3 regions of the Vibrio sp. 2134-1 genome follow, and region 1 is predicted to be linked to each of the others. Evidence: riboswitches for the same ligand, from Rfam matches in the RefSeq annotation. Region 1 holds a riboswitch; each other region holds the start of a gene.
The links. A riboswitch is a leader RNA that binds a small molecule or an ion and turns the genes downstream of it on or off. The one in region 1 is predicted to bind thiamine pyrophosphate.

Region 1 (5,464 bases):
CAATTCCATCATTTAGTGCGAACGGTTCCCGGCAATGGCTTAATCTTAGCTCCGAAGCAAGACCAAGCTTTGGCGGATGTATTCGAGCGTGGTTGCTGGACAGAAAAGCAGTTTTCAGGTGTTGATGGCGACTGGCAAGCGCACAAATTAGTGCTTGATGGCTCAAAATTTGACGTTGCGTTGCAAGGCGAGAAGGTTGGTACCGTCGAATGGAATTTGGTGGGTGACCACAATGTGGATAATGCGCTGATGGCAATCGCTGCTGCACGACATGTTGGAGTCACTCCGGATCTTGCTTGCCAGGCATTAGGGCGTTTCATCAATACCAAGCGCCGTTTAGAGCTGAAAGGTGAAGAACAAGGTGTGACGGTTTACGATGATTTTGCGCATCACCCAACGGCAATTGAACTTACTGTCGGTGGTTTGCGTAACAAGGTAGGTGAAAAACACATCCTTGCTGTGTTGGAGCCGCGTTCTGCCACCATGAAGCGAGGTGTACACAAAAACACACTTGCAGAGTCACTACACAGTGCAGATGAAGTCTTCTTGTTCCAGCCAGATAATATCGAGTGGTCTGTGCAAGACATTGCCGACCAATGCACACAGCCAGCGTTTGTCGATGCGGATATAGATAACTTTGTAGCCAAGATCGTCGAACGTGCGCGACCAGGTGACCAAATTCTAGTCATGAGCAACGGTGGCTTTGGTGGTATTCACGGAAAACTTCTTGAGCAGTTAAAACAAAAAGCCTGATTGATATGCAAAACAAAACACAACCCTCTCATAAAAAAGCCATCACGTTGGCATTAACGGGTGCTTCTGGTGCTCCCTACGGCCTTCGTCTTTTAGAATGCTTGGTTGCGGCGGATTATCATGTCTACGTTCTGATTTCTTCGGCGGCTCGTGTTGTGATGGCAACCGAGCATAATCTTAAGCTACCAAGTGGCCCAGAAGCGGCGCAGCAAGCATTGGTAGAGCACCTGAACTGCAATCGAAATAACATCACCGTTTGCGGTAAAGATGACTGGTTCTCACCGGTTGCGTCTGGTTCTGCTGCACCAAAGCAAATGGTGGTTTGCCCATGTTCTGCGGGAAGCGTTGCAGCGATTGCGCATGGTATGTCAGATAACTTGATCGAGCGGGCCGCTGATGTGGTAATGAAAGAGCGCGGGCAGCTGTTGCTCGTGGTTCGCGAAACACCATTTTCAACGCTACATCTGGAGAACATGCACAAACTGTCGCAAATGGGCGTCACCATCATGCCAGCAGCTCCAGGCTTCTATCATCAGCCAAAGAGTATTGAAGACTTAGTGGATTTTATGGTGGCGAGAATTCTTGACCACTTAGGTATTGAGCAAGGTTTGGTGCCTCGTTGGGGTTATGACCAGCGCTCGTGAGCTGATTGTGTAACCACTCAAATACCTTTACAATCCATCCAACTCATCGGGGAGCAAACCCATTTAGCATTGAGTCAATCAATGCATTGGGGCGCTGAGACCTAAGTGTTTAACTAGGGACCCGTATTACCTGAACCAGATAATGCTGGCGTAGGAATTGAGTCTGGATATTGGAAGTCCTTAATAGCCGCCTCAAACCCTGTGCCGCTCAACTTATTTCTCTGAAATACTCATGGAGAGCGAGCAGTGAAACCCACTCTAAATCTGATTGCCCTAGCTGTAATTACTTCAACTTCAGCGTTTGCTGCTGAAAACCCATTAACTATTTATACCTACGATTCTTTTGCCGCAGATTGGGGGCCGGGTCCTAAAATCGAGCAAGCTTTTGAAGCAAAATGTGGCTGTGACGTTAACTTCGTAGCGTTGGACGATGGTGTGTCGATTCTGAATCGTCTTCGTCTTGAAGGCGGTAATAGCAAAGCGGACATCGTATTAGGTTTGGATAACAATCTGATGGCAGAAGCGAAGAAAACCGGTCTGCTTGCCGAGCACAATGTAGATACGTCCAATACAGTGTTACCAAACGGTTGGAGTGACACGACGTTTGTACCGTACGATTACGGCTACTTCGCGTTTGTGTACAACAAAGAGAAACTGGCTAATCCGCCGAAAAGCATGAAAGAGCTGGTGGAAACGCGCGACGATCTGAAAGTGATTTACCAAGATCCGCGGACTTCAACGCCGGGCCAAGGCTTAATGCTATGGATGAAATCTATTTATGGCGACGATGTGACGCAAGCGTGGCAGAAGCTAGCGAGCAAAACCGTAACGGTCACGAAAGGTTGGTCTGAGGCGTATTCTATGTTCCTCAATGGTGAGTCCGATTTAGTGCTTTCTTACACCACTTCACCTGCGTACCACTTAATTGCGGAAAACGATTCGAAGTTTGCTACGGCGAATTTTGCTGAAGGCCACTACATGCAAGTTGAAGTAGCCGCCAAAGTGAAAGGGGCAAAAAACTCAGAACTTGCTGATCAATTTATGAGTTTCATTTTAAGTGATGAGTTCCAATCGGCGATGCCAACGGGTAACTGGATGTACCCAGTCACTGACGTTGAGTTACCTAAAGGTTTTGAAACTTTGAGTGTTCCAAGCAAGTCGTTGAGCTTTAGTGCTGATGAAGTGGCAAAAATGCGTAAGTCTTGGATTCGCGAATGGCAAAGCGCATTGACGTTTTAGCTGACGTTTCCACCCTCATCTGAATGAGATAGGTTTTACCTTTGAATTCTGTTCCAAAAATAGGTTTAGGGGTCGCGATGATCATCGCGACCTTTGTTATTTCTGCCCTAGGTGCTTTGATTGTTCAAGCCCCTTCACTTGATGTGTCTGTGGTATGGGGCGACCCGTACTATCAACATGTCACCAAGTTCAGTTTCTACCAAGCGTTTCTTTCCACATTGCTCAGTGTTGGCTTTGCCATTCCAGTAGCGCACGCACTTTCGCGTCGCCAATTTATTGGTAAATCATTACTGCTTAAGCTGTTTGCATCGACACTGGTTTTGCCGGTTTTGGTTGGTGTTTTTGGGCTGTTAGCGATTTATGGCAACAGTGGTTTGTTGGCGCAGTGGTTGCAAAGTTTCGACACTAAACTGCCATTCTCTATTTACGGTTTGAACGGCATTTTACTCGCCCATGTGTTCTTTAATTTACCTTACGCGGCACGATTGCTTCTGCAAGCCTTGGAGTCTATTCCTGCCGAGCAGCATAAGCTTTGCGCGCATCTTGGGATGAGCCATTGGGATAAGTTTCGCTGGGTAGAATGGCCGCGTTTAAGGCAGCAGCTTCCCCACGTTTGTGGGTTGGTGTTTATGTTGTGCTTTACCAGTTTTGCCACTGTAATGGCGTTGGGGGGCGGGCCAAAATCCACCACCATTGAATTGGCCATTTACCAAGCGATTAAGTTTGATTTTGATTTACAAGCTGGGGCGTTATTGGCGCTGTGGCAGATGCTGTTATGTGGACTGCTTGCTATTGGTGTGCAGAAGTTAACAAGGCCTGTTTCTATCAGTGCTGGAAGCACATCGGTACAGCAATATTTAACGAAGGATCATGGGTGGTCAAAAGCTTGGGATAGCTTTTGGATCATAGGTGCCTTTTTACTGGTAATACCGCCGTTATTGATGGTGTTACTGAGTGGCATCAACCAACAAGTTTGGACAGTATTAACCGATGAGCGTTTTTGGTTTGCGCTATTGAACTCCCTCAAAGTCGCCTGTGTCGCTAGCGCGCTTGCGGTCGCTGCAGGGGTGTCCATACTATTGACCAGTCGCCGTTGGCGGTTGCAGTACAAAAACACGCGAGCCGATCAGATAGAGTTAATCGGCACCATTATTTTGGTGACTCCAGGTCTGGTGATTAGCACCGGTTTATTCTTACTACTGCGCGCATTTACCGATGTTTTTAGCTTGGCATTTTTTGTCGTGATTTTGGTGAACGGTTTGATGGCTTTGCCTTACGTGATCAAAACGCTAGCGCAGCCAATGCTGCACATTGAACAACAGTATCAGTATGTATGTGCCAGCTTAGGCATGCGTGGCTGGCAACGGTTTAAAGTGGTGGAGTGGCAGGCGCTACGCAAGCCGTTTGCACATGCGTTTGCGATCAGCTTTATGTTTGCAATAGGGGATTTAAGTGCCATCGCACTGTTTGGTGGACAAGAGTTCCGCACTTTACCTCTGTATTTATTCCAGTTGCTTGGCAGTTATCAGATGGACGCGGCTGCGGTGGTATCGGTGACCCTATTGTTGTTGAGTGTGGGCTGTTTTGCCTTGATTGAGAAAGTATTGAAAACGAAGGAGAGAGCGTAATGTTAGTGTTGGATGATGTGCAGTACACCTACCAACGTGAACTGTTTCGTTTTGACTTAACGATTGAGCAAGGACAGATTGTGTCGCTGATGGGACCAAGTGGGGCAGGGAAGTCAACCTTGCTGGCGTTGGTGGCAGGATTCATCCATCCTGACCGTGGTGATATTTGTGTTGATGGTGAGTCCATTGTGCGTAAAGAGCCTTATCTGCGTCCGTTCTCTATGTTGTTCCAAGAGCACAATTTGTTTGCTCACTTATCGGTGCGTGACAACATCGGTTTGGGCTTACACCCAGGGCTAAAGCTTACGGTGGACCAAAATCGTCAGATTGAACAAGCCGCGCAGCAAGTTGGTGTTGCAGAGTACCTCGACCGTTTGCCAGAGCATCTTTCTGGTGGCCAGCGTCAACGTGTTGCCTTAGCGCGTTGTTTTGTTCAGCCTCATCCCATGTGGCTATTGGATGAGCCGTTCTCGGCGCTTGATCCGGTGTTGCGTGAAGAGATGCTGAGCTTGGTAAAAAAACTCGCAGCAGAGCGGGGAATAACCGTATTGATGGTCACGCACCATTTAAGCGATGCCAAAGCGATTGCCAGCCACTTTGTGTTTGTGGCAGATGGTAAAGTGGAAGCCGCGGGTGATATGTCTGCATTGAGTGAACAGCATGCTAGTGAGAAGCTTGCGGCATTTATCCGAGCAGCATGCTAGTGCCTGATAGTTGCTAGGTTATGCTTCTCCGCAACACAAACCATGCCGAGGTCCAAATTCAAATTGAGATCTTAAGCTCATGATATGGTCAATCATTGCTTGTACACGCCGTGGGCGGTTTGCTCCAGGACGATAGACTAAATAAATAGGCATTGGTACCGTGTGCCATTGCGGTAACACTCTGACTAAGGTGCCACTTTCTAGCTCTTGCGTCATGTTCTGCACAGGTAAGTTAGCGATGCCTAGTCCTTTAAGTGCGCCTTTCAATATTGCTTCTACAGTTGTACTTGAGAAGTTACTGGTTATTGAAACATTGACGGTATTATCGTGTGAGATCAGCGTCCAAGGCCCTATTTCTGAAACATATTGATACCTCAAACAGTTGTGTTTTGTCAGATCTTCTGGCGTTTCAGGTACGCCGAACTCAGCTAAATACTCAGGGCTAGCAGCCAGGACTCGAGTGGTATAGCCTAATTTTTTTGCGATCAATCGATCA
Region 2 (5,464 bases), on a different contig from region 1:
GGTTGAACGCGCTCTCCATCACGGCACAAGAAGCCACTCGCACCAAATGAGAAATCACCACTCACTGCATCCGCACCAGAATGGACACCTTGAAGCTCGACTAACTCTAGGTACTCTCCCGCTTTTACTTCTGATGCACTGCTGTTGCCTGTCGCAATCACTTTGTGATTCGCTGATACGTCTAAGCTCGATTTTGCACCGCGAGCGGCACTTGCCGTCGACACTGCACCCAAATAATTCGCTGTTTGGCTATTGTGCAATAGCGTATTCAGTTGGCCATTAGCAATCATCACATTGTCTTGAGTAGCAAAGCCTTCACTATCAAAACTTGCGATTGCCATACCATTTGGCATGTAAGCCGTATCAGTAAAGGTAATTAAATCACTCGCAACACGTTGACCAAGCTTATCACCCAGTGGCGTAATGCCTTTCATCGCGCTTACGCCAGAGAAAGCACTGCCGAAAGCACCGAATAAACTTGCCAGCGCATTGATGTGGAAAATAGCGGGGTAGTTACCCGTCGCAACCGGTACACCTTCAAGAAGATCACGAGCAAGCTTGTAACCGCCTTCTATACAATAAGCTGGAGCCAACTCATCAAAACGGCGACCTAGCGACATTCTTCCCGCCATCGACTGTTTGCCGTCTTTTTCAAACAAGGTATACGCGTAACAAGTGAACGATCGCTCGAAATGTTGACATAACGTACCTTGAGTATTCGCGATGATGAGCTGAGTTTCACCGTCACTGTAACCATTGTATGGTGCGCTAGAAGCGTGAGGCAGAGCCACTACGCCTTGCTCAAGTGCGAGAGACAGTTCAATTTTTTCATCAACCGAAGTTGTGTCTTCTTGAGCAATCTCAGCCACGTCAGTCGTGATTTGGCTGTTCACACAACTAATGGTCTGATGTTCATCTTGCTTGGAAAAACGAGCGCTTTGCAGTGCATTAGTCAGCATCAAATCTAAGCTTGGTTGTTCTAACGACTCAGAATAGCTCGTTGCAACACGCGCATCTTTCACAACACGAACACCCAGCACTTGGCTTGAGCTTACTTTGTACTCATCCAGCTTTCCTTGGTTCGCTTTCAGAGAAAAGCTGCTGTTGCGGTTTACAATGACGTCCGCTTCTGCACCTTGGCGTTTTGCTTCTGATAGGACGTAATCAACCGCATTAAGAAGTTGTTGTTCTTGGCTCATTAGTTACCGCCTCCTACCAGAATGTTATCGACTTTCAGTGTTGGCTGACCGACTGTTGTTGGTACTGAACCACTTACGGAACCACACATGCCCGGCGCAAGTGCCATGTCTTTGCCGACCATGCTGATTTCTTTCAACACTTTTGGACCCGTGCTGATCAGCGTTGCTGTTTTCAGAGGCTTGGTGATTTTGCCATTTTCAATGAGATAAGCTTCACGAACAGCAAAGTTAAACTCACCCGTACCCGGTTGAACCGAGCCACCGCCCATCTTCTTCGCATAGATACCACGCTCGATGCCTGCCAGCATGTCATCAAGTGAATGCTCGCCCTCTTCGATAAAGGTATTACGCATACGCGAGGTTGGTGCGAACTTGTAGTTTTGACGACGACCAGAACCCGTAGGTTCGTAACCTGTCTTCATGCCACCCATTTTATCGACCATAAAGCTGGTTAGCTTACCGTCTTTGATCAATTGGGTACGCTGAGTCTTCATGCCTTCGTCATCAACATGAATCGAGCCCCATTCGTTGGTCATGGTGCCATCATCGACTGCATTCACCGCGGTGTGAGCAACCATTTCGCCCATCTTGTCGTGGAATACTGATGCTTTCTTCGCAACTGAAGTGGTTTCTAGCAAGTGACCACATGCTTCATGGAAGATAACGCCGCCAAAGCCGTTACCAATCACCACCGGCATTTCACCCGATGGACAAGCATCCGCGCCAAGTTTTACTAACGCTTGCTGCGCGATAGTTTGACCTAGCTCTTTGGCATCAAGCTGTTCACTGAATTCCCAACCAGCAAGAGCGCCAGGACCTTCCATACCAGAAGACTGCTCATTACCTTTTTGCGCGACAGTGTTACCAGCAACACGAATGTAGTGGCGAGTATCGTCAACGTGTAGACCTTCTGAGTTGAAGATAGACACTTGTTGCTCGCGCTGAAGAACGCTGCCAATAAACTGGCTGATATGCTCACTCTCAGCACGTGCGGCTTGGTCAACTTTCAATAGAAACGCGATTTTTGAATCTAGGTTAGCATCCTTACTTAGCGGCATGCGGCAACCATGTTGGATTGGGTAGCGGTTCAAATTCAAAGAACCCGCTGACGCGATTTGCTCACGCTTGTCTTTTGCAGCAAGCAGCGAGGTTACGCGCTTTAGTTCGGCTTCATCTGTGCTGTTGGTGTAACCGTAAAGCACCTTATGACCGAAAAAAAGACGAATACCGATACCAAAATCGATACCCGAGTTAACCTTATCCACTTCACCAGATGCGATCTGGACAGTGTTGGTTTGGTGATGTTCAACGAATAGTTCAGCGAAATCAGCCCCCAAAAAGAGAGCATGATCGATCACTGACTTCGCTGTTACAGAATTAAGCATGAAGTCTCCTTGCTCGATGATCGTCTTAGCCTTCCTAATTAACTGTGAAAAAGTTCAACAAAGTTAAATTGGCAACACGTTAAATTTTAACAGTTTTTTAACCTTGTTTTGTGCTAATCCTTGCTTAACGAGACCACGATTATTTATTAAATATTCCAGGTTCTGCTCATTCACCAGAGCGTTGCACTAGTAAATTCCACCCAGCAAACCATTTAGGTGCTTACTTTATCACTCACCTCGCATAATTGAATACTCATTATAATTACGCTCAAAAAACGTATCCCTTCCGCAATGGTCCTGCTATCATCCGAACGAAATAGTCGGGGGGCCACACGACAAGTGTTGGCTGAGATCGAAATTCGAGACCCGTTGAACCTGATTCAGTTAGCACTGACGTAGGGAACTATGCACACTTTGCCTTTCGTCGCCCCTCTTAGGTAAGCGATAGCGGTCGAAAAATCGATCTATCTGCAACGGTCAAAGTCAGTTCCTATACGTCTTGTAGTAGGAGCGACCATGACGCAGCAATCACAACCTCATTCACATCAAACGCCAGCCTTGCCTACCCCTGTTGTCTTAACCATCGCAGGCTCCGACAGCGGCGGCGGCGCAGGCATCCAAGCCGATATCAAAGCGATGTCCGCAACTGGCAGCTTTGCCTGCTCAGTGATTACCGCCATCACCTCACAAAACACGCAAGGCGTTTCTGCGATTTTCCCTATTCCTCTTGATCACGTTGAAAGCCAACTCGATGCAGTGTTTACCGATCTCAATATTGTGGCGGTAAAAGTCGGCATGCTGGCGGATTCGAACATCATTAAAGTCGTTGCTAACAAGATTAAGCAATACCAACCTAAACATCTTGTGATTGATCCCGTCATGGTCGCCACCAGCGGCGATTTGCTACTTGAGCAATCAGCAATCAGCACATTAAAAGAAGAACTAATTCCACTGGCAGACATCATCACTCCTAACCTGCCAGAAGGTGCAGCATTGACGGGTAAGCCAGTGCCTCAATCAGAATCTGAAATGAACGATATGATTACCGACCTTCGTGCACTTGGTGCCAAAGCTATTCTGCTCAAAGGCGGTCATCTTGAAGAAAATGAAAACAGCAACGATCTGCTGATCATGCAAGACTGTGCCGAGTTAATCAGCGCCAAGCGTTTTCCGACCAAAAACACACACGGTACGGGCTGTACACTGTCTTCCGCCATTGCGTCTTACCTTAGCCAAGGCAACAACCTACACAAAGCGGTGCACCTTGGTAAGCAGTACATCAGCCAAGCTATCGCACACGCTGATGAATTGGATGTCGGTAAAGGTCACGGCCCTGTGAATCACTTCTTTGCGGGTCATACCTATGTTCGCTAACGCGATTGGCATTCAGCTTTCCGATGCTAGCCTGCGATACAAAGATAGCCAAACACCGACTTTAGCAGGAATGAACATGACCATTCCCGTCGGTAAATGGACGGTATTACTCGGACGAAGTGGCTGCGGGAAAACCACAATATTGCGTTACTTAGCTGGCCTACTGGATGACCAAGTTGACTGGCATGGCGAACTCATCACAACCGATGGCGCTGCACTGCATGACCGTATCGCTTACATGGCTCAACAGGATTTATTGCTACCGTGGTTGAATGTGTTAGACAACGTCTGCCTCAGTTCTCGATTTTCTCAAGAGCAAGCACCAGAGCAAAATAGACAACGTGCACTGACTTTACTCAGCCAAGTGGGACTCGCCGATTACGCGGATGCTAAGCCAGCTCAGCTCTCTGGCGGTATGAGACAGCGTGTTGCCCTTGCTCGTACTCTGATGCAAGACAAGCCTCTGGTTCTGATGGATGAGCCCTTCTCTGCGCTGGACGCGGTTACTCGCCATAAGTTGCAAACCTTGTCTGCCGAATTATTGAAAGATAAGACGGTTGTTCTGATTACCCACGACCCACAAGAAGCGGTGCGATTAGCTCATCAACTCTATGTATTGCAAGGCTCACCTGCGCAAGCTCAGCACTTGGTTGTTCCGGGTTCTACGCCTCCACGAGTTCTCGATGGAGAATGCGCGGCGCTACAACAAGCGATTTTGGACCAATTGGAGAAAGACTATGAGTGATATGACTCAGTACAACTCCGTTTCGGCACGTATTGGTAAAAAAGAAAGCGTGACACATCCGGCTCTGCGCTTGGTCATCAGCACTGCGGTGATCTTGGGATTGTGGCAGTTGGTCGTGGTGATATTCGATATGCCAAGCTTCATCTTACCTTCACCAATTGAAGTGCTGGATAGATTGGTCACTCGTTACGATGTCCTGCTCAAACATACTTGGGTTACCGCGCAAGAGATTTTACTTGGCTTGGCGCTTGGATTATCAATGGGTTTGCTGTTCGCATTGCAAATGCTGATGTTCGAGCCGCTCAAGCGTTGGTTACTGCCCATTCTGATTGCTAGCCAAGCGATCCCTGTGTTCGCCATCGCGCCAGTGCTCATGCTTTGGCTTGGTTACGGCATTGCATCGAAAGTTGTCATGGCGGCGATCATCATCTTTTTCCCCGTCACGACATGTTGCTATGACGGTTTGCGCAATACACCAACAGGTTACCTCGATCTTGCCAAGACCATGGGCGCGTCGAAATGGCAGCTACTTCGTCATATTCAATTGCCAGCCGCACTACCAACTTTAGCTTCAGGTATTCGTGTTGCCGTCGTTATTGCGCCAATTGGAGCAGTGGTCGGTGAGTGGGTAGGTTCAAGTGAAGGCTTGGGTTATCTGATGCTCCAAGCTAACGCTCGAATGATCATTGATGAGATGTTTGCAGCGCTGTTTATCCTCGCCGTGCTGTCTATCTCACTCTACTTCATCACCGATAAATTAT
Region 3 (5,464 bases), on a different contig from region 1:
TTTCTTAAGCCAGCCGCCTATCATGCCGGGTGAAACATTCGTTTATGAATTTACACCGCCAGATGCAGGCACGTTTTGGTATCACCCCCACATGAATAGCGTTAAGCAACTTGGTATGGGCTTAGTTGGGCTAATTATCGTTGAAGAGGCTGAGCCTGTTCTATTTGATGAAGAACAGGAAATAGTTCTAAAGCATTGGCATTTAGACAAACAAGGTCAGTGGAAGAACCTTATGGTACCGCGCTTGAGCGCTCGTATGGGGACTCCCGGAGAGTGGAGTAGCGTCAATGGTGTGCATGAACCTGTTTATACGCTGAAGCAGAATGCTACCACGCGATTAAGAATTGCTAATGTCGATAACACCATTACTTACCCGATCGCTATTGAAGGTGCAGAGGCTTGGGTTATCGCTATTGATGGTAACCCTGTTAAAACGCCTTACAAGCTCACTGAGCATAAAATTGGTCCAGGAATGAGGTTAGATGTCGGATTGATTGCTCCAAAGGCTGGAAAACGTGTTTATGTGCGTCAAATGAAAGGACGCTTCCCATTCCCTTTGTGCGAGTTTGACGTTGTTGAGTCTGATCTGTCGAACAACCAGAAACTGCCTTTATTACCTCTCAACCCTGTGCCAGCTCTCGATTTGAAAAATGCAGAGCAAATCGATTATGTGTTTGAGTGGGAGGGGGCGATCACTCCTGCTGATAAATCGGGCAAAGCGATCCCCCAATTCTGGCTGATGAACAAACGGGCTTGGGAGGGAATGAGCAAAGATAATATTCCAGCGCCGCTTTCAACATTGGAGATGGGAAAAACCTATATCTTCAACCTAAAGAACGTCACCCAATATCATCATCCTATTCATCTTCATGGACACACATTTACGGTTCTTGAGTTAGATGGCAAAAAACTCGACGAACCGTTTCATACCGATACGGTCTTACTTGGAAAAAACGGCAGTGCGAAAGCGGCATTTGTTGCAGATAACCCAGGGCGTTGGATGTACCATTGTCATGTAATTGAACATATGAAGACGGGTTTGATGGGTTACATTGAAGTAAAGTGACTCCTGTAACTTTTAAAATCTTGATAAGTTTTAAGCGCTATACTTTGCTGAATTCTAAGATTGTATAATCACTATTGCCGTAAATTTGATTACAATGTCGCCATTAACTTTTCTGGGGGAATTATGGGACAACTATCCGTTTTGGGTTTTATTGCATTGGGTGGTGCATTTGGTGCATGTTCTCGTTACTTAATTTCTGAACTTTGTGTCATTTTATTGGGGCGTGGTTTTCCATATGGTACGTTAACCGTTAACGTTGTTGGCTCATTTATGATGGGCTTATTGATAGCAGCTTTCGATAATGAACTTTTGGCAACGGAACCTTGGCGACAAGTGATTGGCTTGGGTTTTTTAGGGGCACTAACGACGTTTTCCACCTTCTCGATGGATAATGTGTTGCTTATGCAGCAGGGCGCTTTCTTTAAGATGGGGTTGAACGTATTGTTGAATGTCGTGTTAAGTATTTCAGCTGCGTGGATAGGCTTTCAATTATTGATGCGCAGCTAGCAAAGTAGTTAAAAATTGAACAGGTCGGCTTGGTTTCACCAAGCCGTTTTTATATACTGACATCACTTGTCGGAGTGCCATAAGGCTGAGACCGTTAATTCGGGATCCGTTGAACCTGATCAGATTAGAATCTGCGAAGGGAACAAGAGAAGATATTCACACCGGAGTTCTTTCTGGTTGATCTATCAAAAGTCGAATGTTGTTACAGGCAAATATCGTAAGCTTTAACTAGCCTTAATTTGACTCCTCTTGTCGCATCTATCCGCCAAGCATTTTTATCCAATTACTTTTTATCTAGTATAACAAAGCAAGGAAAAATGCTATGTCGAGTCGCAAACAAGCGAGACTGGAAGCAAAACAGTTCATTGATACACTCTCGGTACAACCGTACCCCAATTCAAGCAAAGTCTACGTAGAAGGCTCACGTCCAGATATTCGTGTGCCAATGCGTGAAATATCACTCGCCGATAGCCTTATTGGAGGCACAAAAGAAGCGCCTATTTTCGAGCCTAATGAGCCAGTACGCGTTTACGATACCTCGGGTGTATACACAGATCCAGAGCACACCATAGACCTCTATAGCGGCTTACCTAAGCTGAGAGAAGGGTGGATTGAAGAGCGTGCCGATACTGAGCTACTTGATGAAGTAAGCTCGGTGTACACCAAAGAACGCTTAGAAGACGAAACACTAGACGATCTTCGTTACGGTAATCTACCACGTATTCGACGTGCCAAAGATGGCCATTGTGTGACCCAATTGCACTATGCTCGCAAAGGTATTATTACCCCAGAAATGGAATATATCGCGCTGCGTGAAAACATGGGGCGTGCCAAGTATCGCGATGAAGTGCTGAATCAACAGCATCCGGGTCAAAGCTTTGGTGCGAACCTACCAAAGGACATTACTGCAGAGTTTGTGCGTAAAGAAGTCGCCGAAGGTCGCGCTATTATCCCTTCTAATATCAACCACCCAGAATCCGAACCAATGATCATTGGGCGTAATTTTTTGGTCAAAGTGAACGCCAACATCGGTAACTCATCGGTCACTTCTTCGATTGAAGAAGAAGTAGAGAAACTAGTGTGGGCGACGCGCTGGGGTGGCGATACCGTTATGGATCTCTCTACTGGACGCAATATTCACGAAACTCGCGAGTGGATTCTACGTAACAGTCCGGTTCCGATCGGTACCGTGCCAATGTACCAAGCGCTTGAGAAAGTGAACGGTGTTGCGGAAAACCTTAACTGGGAAGTGATGCGCGATACCCTGATTGAGCAAGCAGAGCAGGGCGTTGACTACTTTACTATCCATGCCGGTTTACTACTTCGTTATGTGCCAATGACTGCAAAACGCGTTACTGGCATCGTCTCTCGTGGTGGTTCTATCATCGCGAAATGGTGTTTAGCGCATCACCAAGAAAGCTTCTTATATACCCACTTCCGAGAGATCTGTGAAATCTGTGCTAAGTATGATGTGGCACTTTCTCTCGGTGATGGTCTGCGTCCTGGCTCGGTGGCCGATGCTAACGACGAAGCGCAATTTGCAGAGCTTCGTACCCTTGGTGAGTTAACCAAGATAGCGTGGGAATACGACGTACAGGTGATTATCGAAGGTCCTGGTCATGTTCCAATGCACATGATCAAAGAGAACATGGAAGAACAGTTAGAGCACTGCCATGAAGCTCCTTTCTATACCCTTGGCCCATTGACGACAGACGTTGCTCCAGGTTACGACCATATTACTTCAGGTATTGGTGCTGCCATGATTGGCTGGTATGGCTGTGCGATGCTTTGCTACGTCACTCCTAAAGAGCATCTTGGTTTACCAAACAAAGAAGACGTGAAAGTAGGCATGATAACTTACAAGCTTGCTGCGCACGCCGCGGATTTGGCGAAGGGACATCCTGGTGCACAAGTTCGTGATAACGCGCTTTCTAAAGCTCGCTTCGAGTTCCGCTGGGAAGACCAATTCAACTTGTCACTCGATCCAGATACCGCGCGCGCTTTCCATGATGAAACCTTACCTCAAGAGTCCGGCAAAGTTGCTCACTTCTGTTCGATGTGCGGACCAAAGTTCTGCTCGATGAAGATTTCGCAAGAGGTACGAGAGTACGCGAAAGACACTGAGCAAGTTGCTGCGGACCAAGCTATCTCGATTAAAATGCTAGATGATCCTCTTGAAGGGATGCGTCAGAAATCGCAAGAATTTAGAGAGTCAGGTTCCGAGCTATACCACCCAGCAGCACATGCCGAGGTAAGTGACTAATGAGCAAAATCCTTATTCCGTCATCGTTGATTGAACTGACAGGTTTAGTTCAGCAATGTTTGTTGTTGGCGAAAGAACAGGGTTTTAGCATAGAAGACATTGAGTTGGGTGTGAGCCCAACTCAATCTATTCAGCTTGTTCGCGACCAACAGACCACACGCATAACGACAGATCTTATTAATGGTTATGACTCTGAGAATGAGAGTTCATTTGTGCTCTATTACCGCTCTGCTTTATCGGTAGAAGCGTGTGCTAAGCAACCGTCGAAAGCGATTTATATTGGCATTGCTGATACGCATGTATCCGATGAAAAGGAGAAAGTGCTTCAGCTTGATATCTGGCGTCACCCAATTAACAACGAAGTGAGAGCGCTTTCCGTTAAGTCCAAATTCAACGCAATATTCGATCCCGAACATCACCTTGCTTGGATAGTAACGCTGACAGTACTCGATTTTCCTATCGAAGATGCGTTAACACTTGCTCGAGGAATGCTAACTCAACAAGCGAATGTTTCACGTGAAACACTGTCGAATGACAACCTTGGTGAGGGAAGATCTACTCAGTGGGCTGACCAATTTGATGATTTCCCCACACCTGTACTAGAGGATAACCGGCTAGGTATTCAAGTTGGTTGGTCTGCACAAGGTGAGAGCGTTAGCTTTCCAACTCTAACTAAGCAAAGTCTAGGGCTCTATCCAGTCGTTGATGATGTTGCTTGGATTGAGCGTCTACTGCCATTAGGCATCAACACTATTCAACTGCGAATCAAGAACCCACAACAAGCCGATTTAGAACAACAGATCATTCGAGCAATTGAGCTAGGTCGTCAGTATCAAGCACAAGTGTTCATCAATGACTATTGGCAGTTGGCAATCAAGCATGGCGCTTATGGCGTTCACCTAGGACAAGAAGACATAGAAGAATCGAATTTGGCTCAGATAACTAGAGCCGGCATTCGTCTTGGTCTTTCTACGCATGGTTATTACGAACTACTGCGCATCGTACAAATTCATCCTAGCTACATCGCACTAGGGCATATTTTCCCAACCACCACAAAACAGATGCCATCGAAACCACAAGGTTTGGTGCGCTTGGCTTTGTATCAAAAGCTGATTGATAGCATTCCTTATACAAATACAGAGGCTGCTTTCAGAACTTCAAAAGACAAAGAAGTAAGTGACTATGTGCTTGGCTTTCCGACGGTTGCGATTGGTGGTATTGACCAATCTAATGCAGACCAAGTTTGGCGCATGGGCGTCTCTAGTTTGGCAGTTGTGCGAGCTATTACGTTGGCAGAATCACCTCAGTCCGTCATTGAGTTCTTTGCACAACTGATGAAAGAAAGACAGCTAACGTTTACTGATCAGAATAGTGAATTAGCGCATACCAAGAGAGGCGAGAATGCTCACGGATAAGCAGTTCCTTCGCTATCAACGCCAAGTAGCTCTGCCTGAAATTGCTGAAAGTGGGCAAGAGCGTTTGAGCAAATCGCATGTGCTGATCATCGGTTGTGGTGGGTTAGGGAGCGCAGCGAGTTTGTACTTGGCATCAGCGGGTGTTGGTAAATTGGTTGTGGTCGATGACGATGAAGTTGATAGCAGTAACCTGCAACGCCAGATCATTTATCG

Region 2: it holds a riboswitch for thiamine pyrophosphate, as region 1 does, so the genes downstream of both, thiD (bifunctional hydroxymethylpyrimidine kinase/phosphomethylpyrimidine kinase) here and thiB (thiamine ABC transporter substrate binding subunit) in region 1, are expected to answer to the same signal.
Region 3: it holds a riboswitch for thiamine pyrophosphate, as region 1 does, so the genes downstream of both, thiC (phosphomethylpyrimidine synthase ThiC) here and thiB (thiamine ABC transporter substrate binding subunit) in region 1, are expected to answer to the same signal.

Annotation. Positions count from the first base shown of each region.
Region 1 is NZ_JAWOUS010000005.1:57,316-62,779, forward strand. Features, by position in the region: gene mpl (UDP-N-acetylmuramate:L-alanyl-gamma-D-glutamyl-meso-diaminopimelate ligase) at 1-753, shown strand, start outside; gene R7R78_RS08200 (flavin prenyltransferase UbiX) at 759-1,397, shown strand; TPP riboswitch at 1,435-1,571, shown strand; gene thiB (thiamine ABC transporter substrate binding subunit) at 1,644-2,636, shown strand; gene thiP (thiamine/thiamine pyrophosphate ABC transporter permease ThiP) at 2,678-4,264, shown strand; gene thiQ (thiamine ABC transporter ATP-binding protein) at 4,264-4,968, shown strand; gene R7R78_RS08220 (LysR family transcriptional regulator) at 4,987-5,464, opposite strand, start outside.
Region 2 is NZ_JAWOUS010000033.1:1,960-7,423, forward strand. Features, by position in the region: gene R7R78_RS22280 (TldD/PmbA family protein) at 1-1,199, opposite strand, end outside; gene R7R78_RS22285 (TldD/PmbA family protein) at 1,199-2,584, opposite strand; TPP riboswitch at 2,896-3,003, shown strand; gene thiD (bifunctional hydroxymethylpyrimidine kinase/phosphomethylpyrimidine kinase) at 3,101-3,958, shown strand; gene R7R78_RS22295 (ABC transporter ATP-binding protein) at 3,948-4,703, shown strand; partial or broken gene R7R78_RS22300 (ABC transporter permease) at 4,762-5,464, shown strand, end outside.
Region 3 is NZ_JAWOUS010000030.1:773-6,236, forward strand. Features, by position in the region: gene R7R78_RS21765 (multicopper oxidase family protein) at 1-1,066, shown strand, start outside; gene crcB (fluoride efflux transporter CrcB) at 1,190-1,573, shown strand; TPP riboswitch at 1,634-1,732, shown strand; gene thiC (phosphomethylpyrimidine synthase ThiC) at 1,896-3,836, shown strand; gene R7R78_RS21780 (thiamine phosphate synthase) at 3,836-5,251, shown strand; gene R7R78_RS21785 (HesA/MoeB/ThiF family protein) at 5,238-5,464, shown strand, end outside.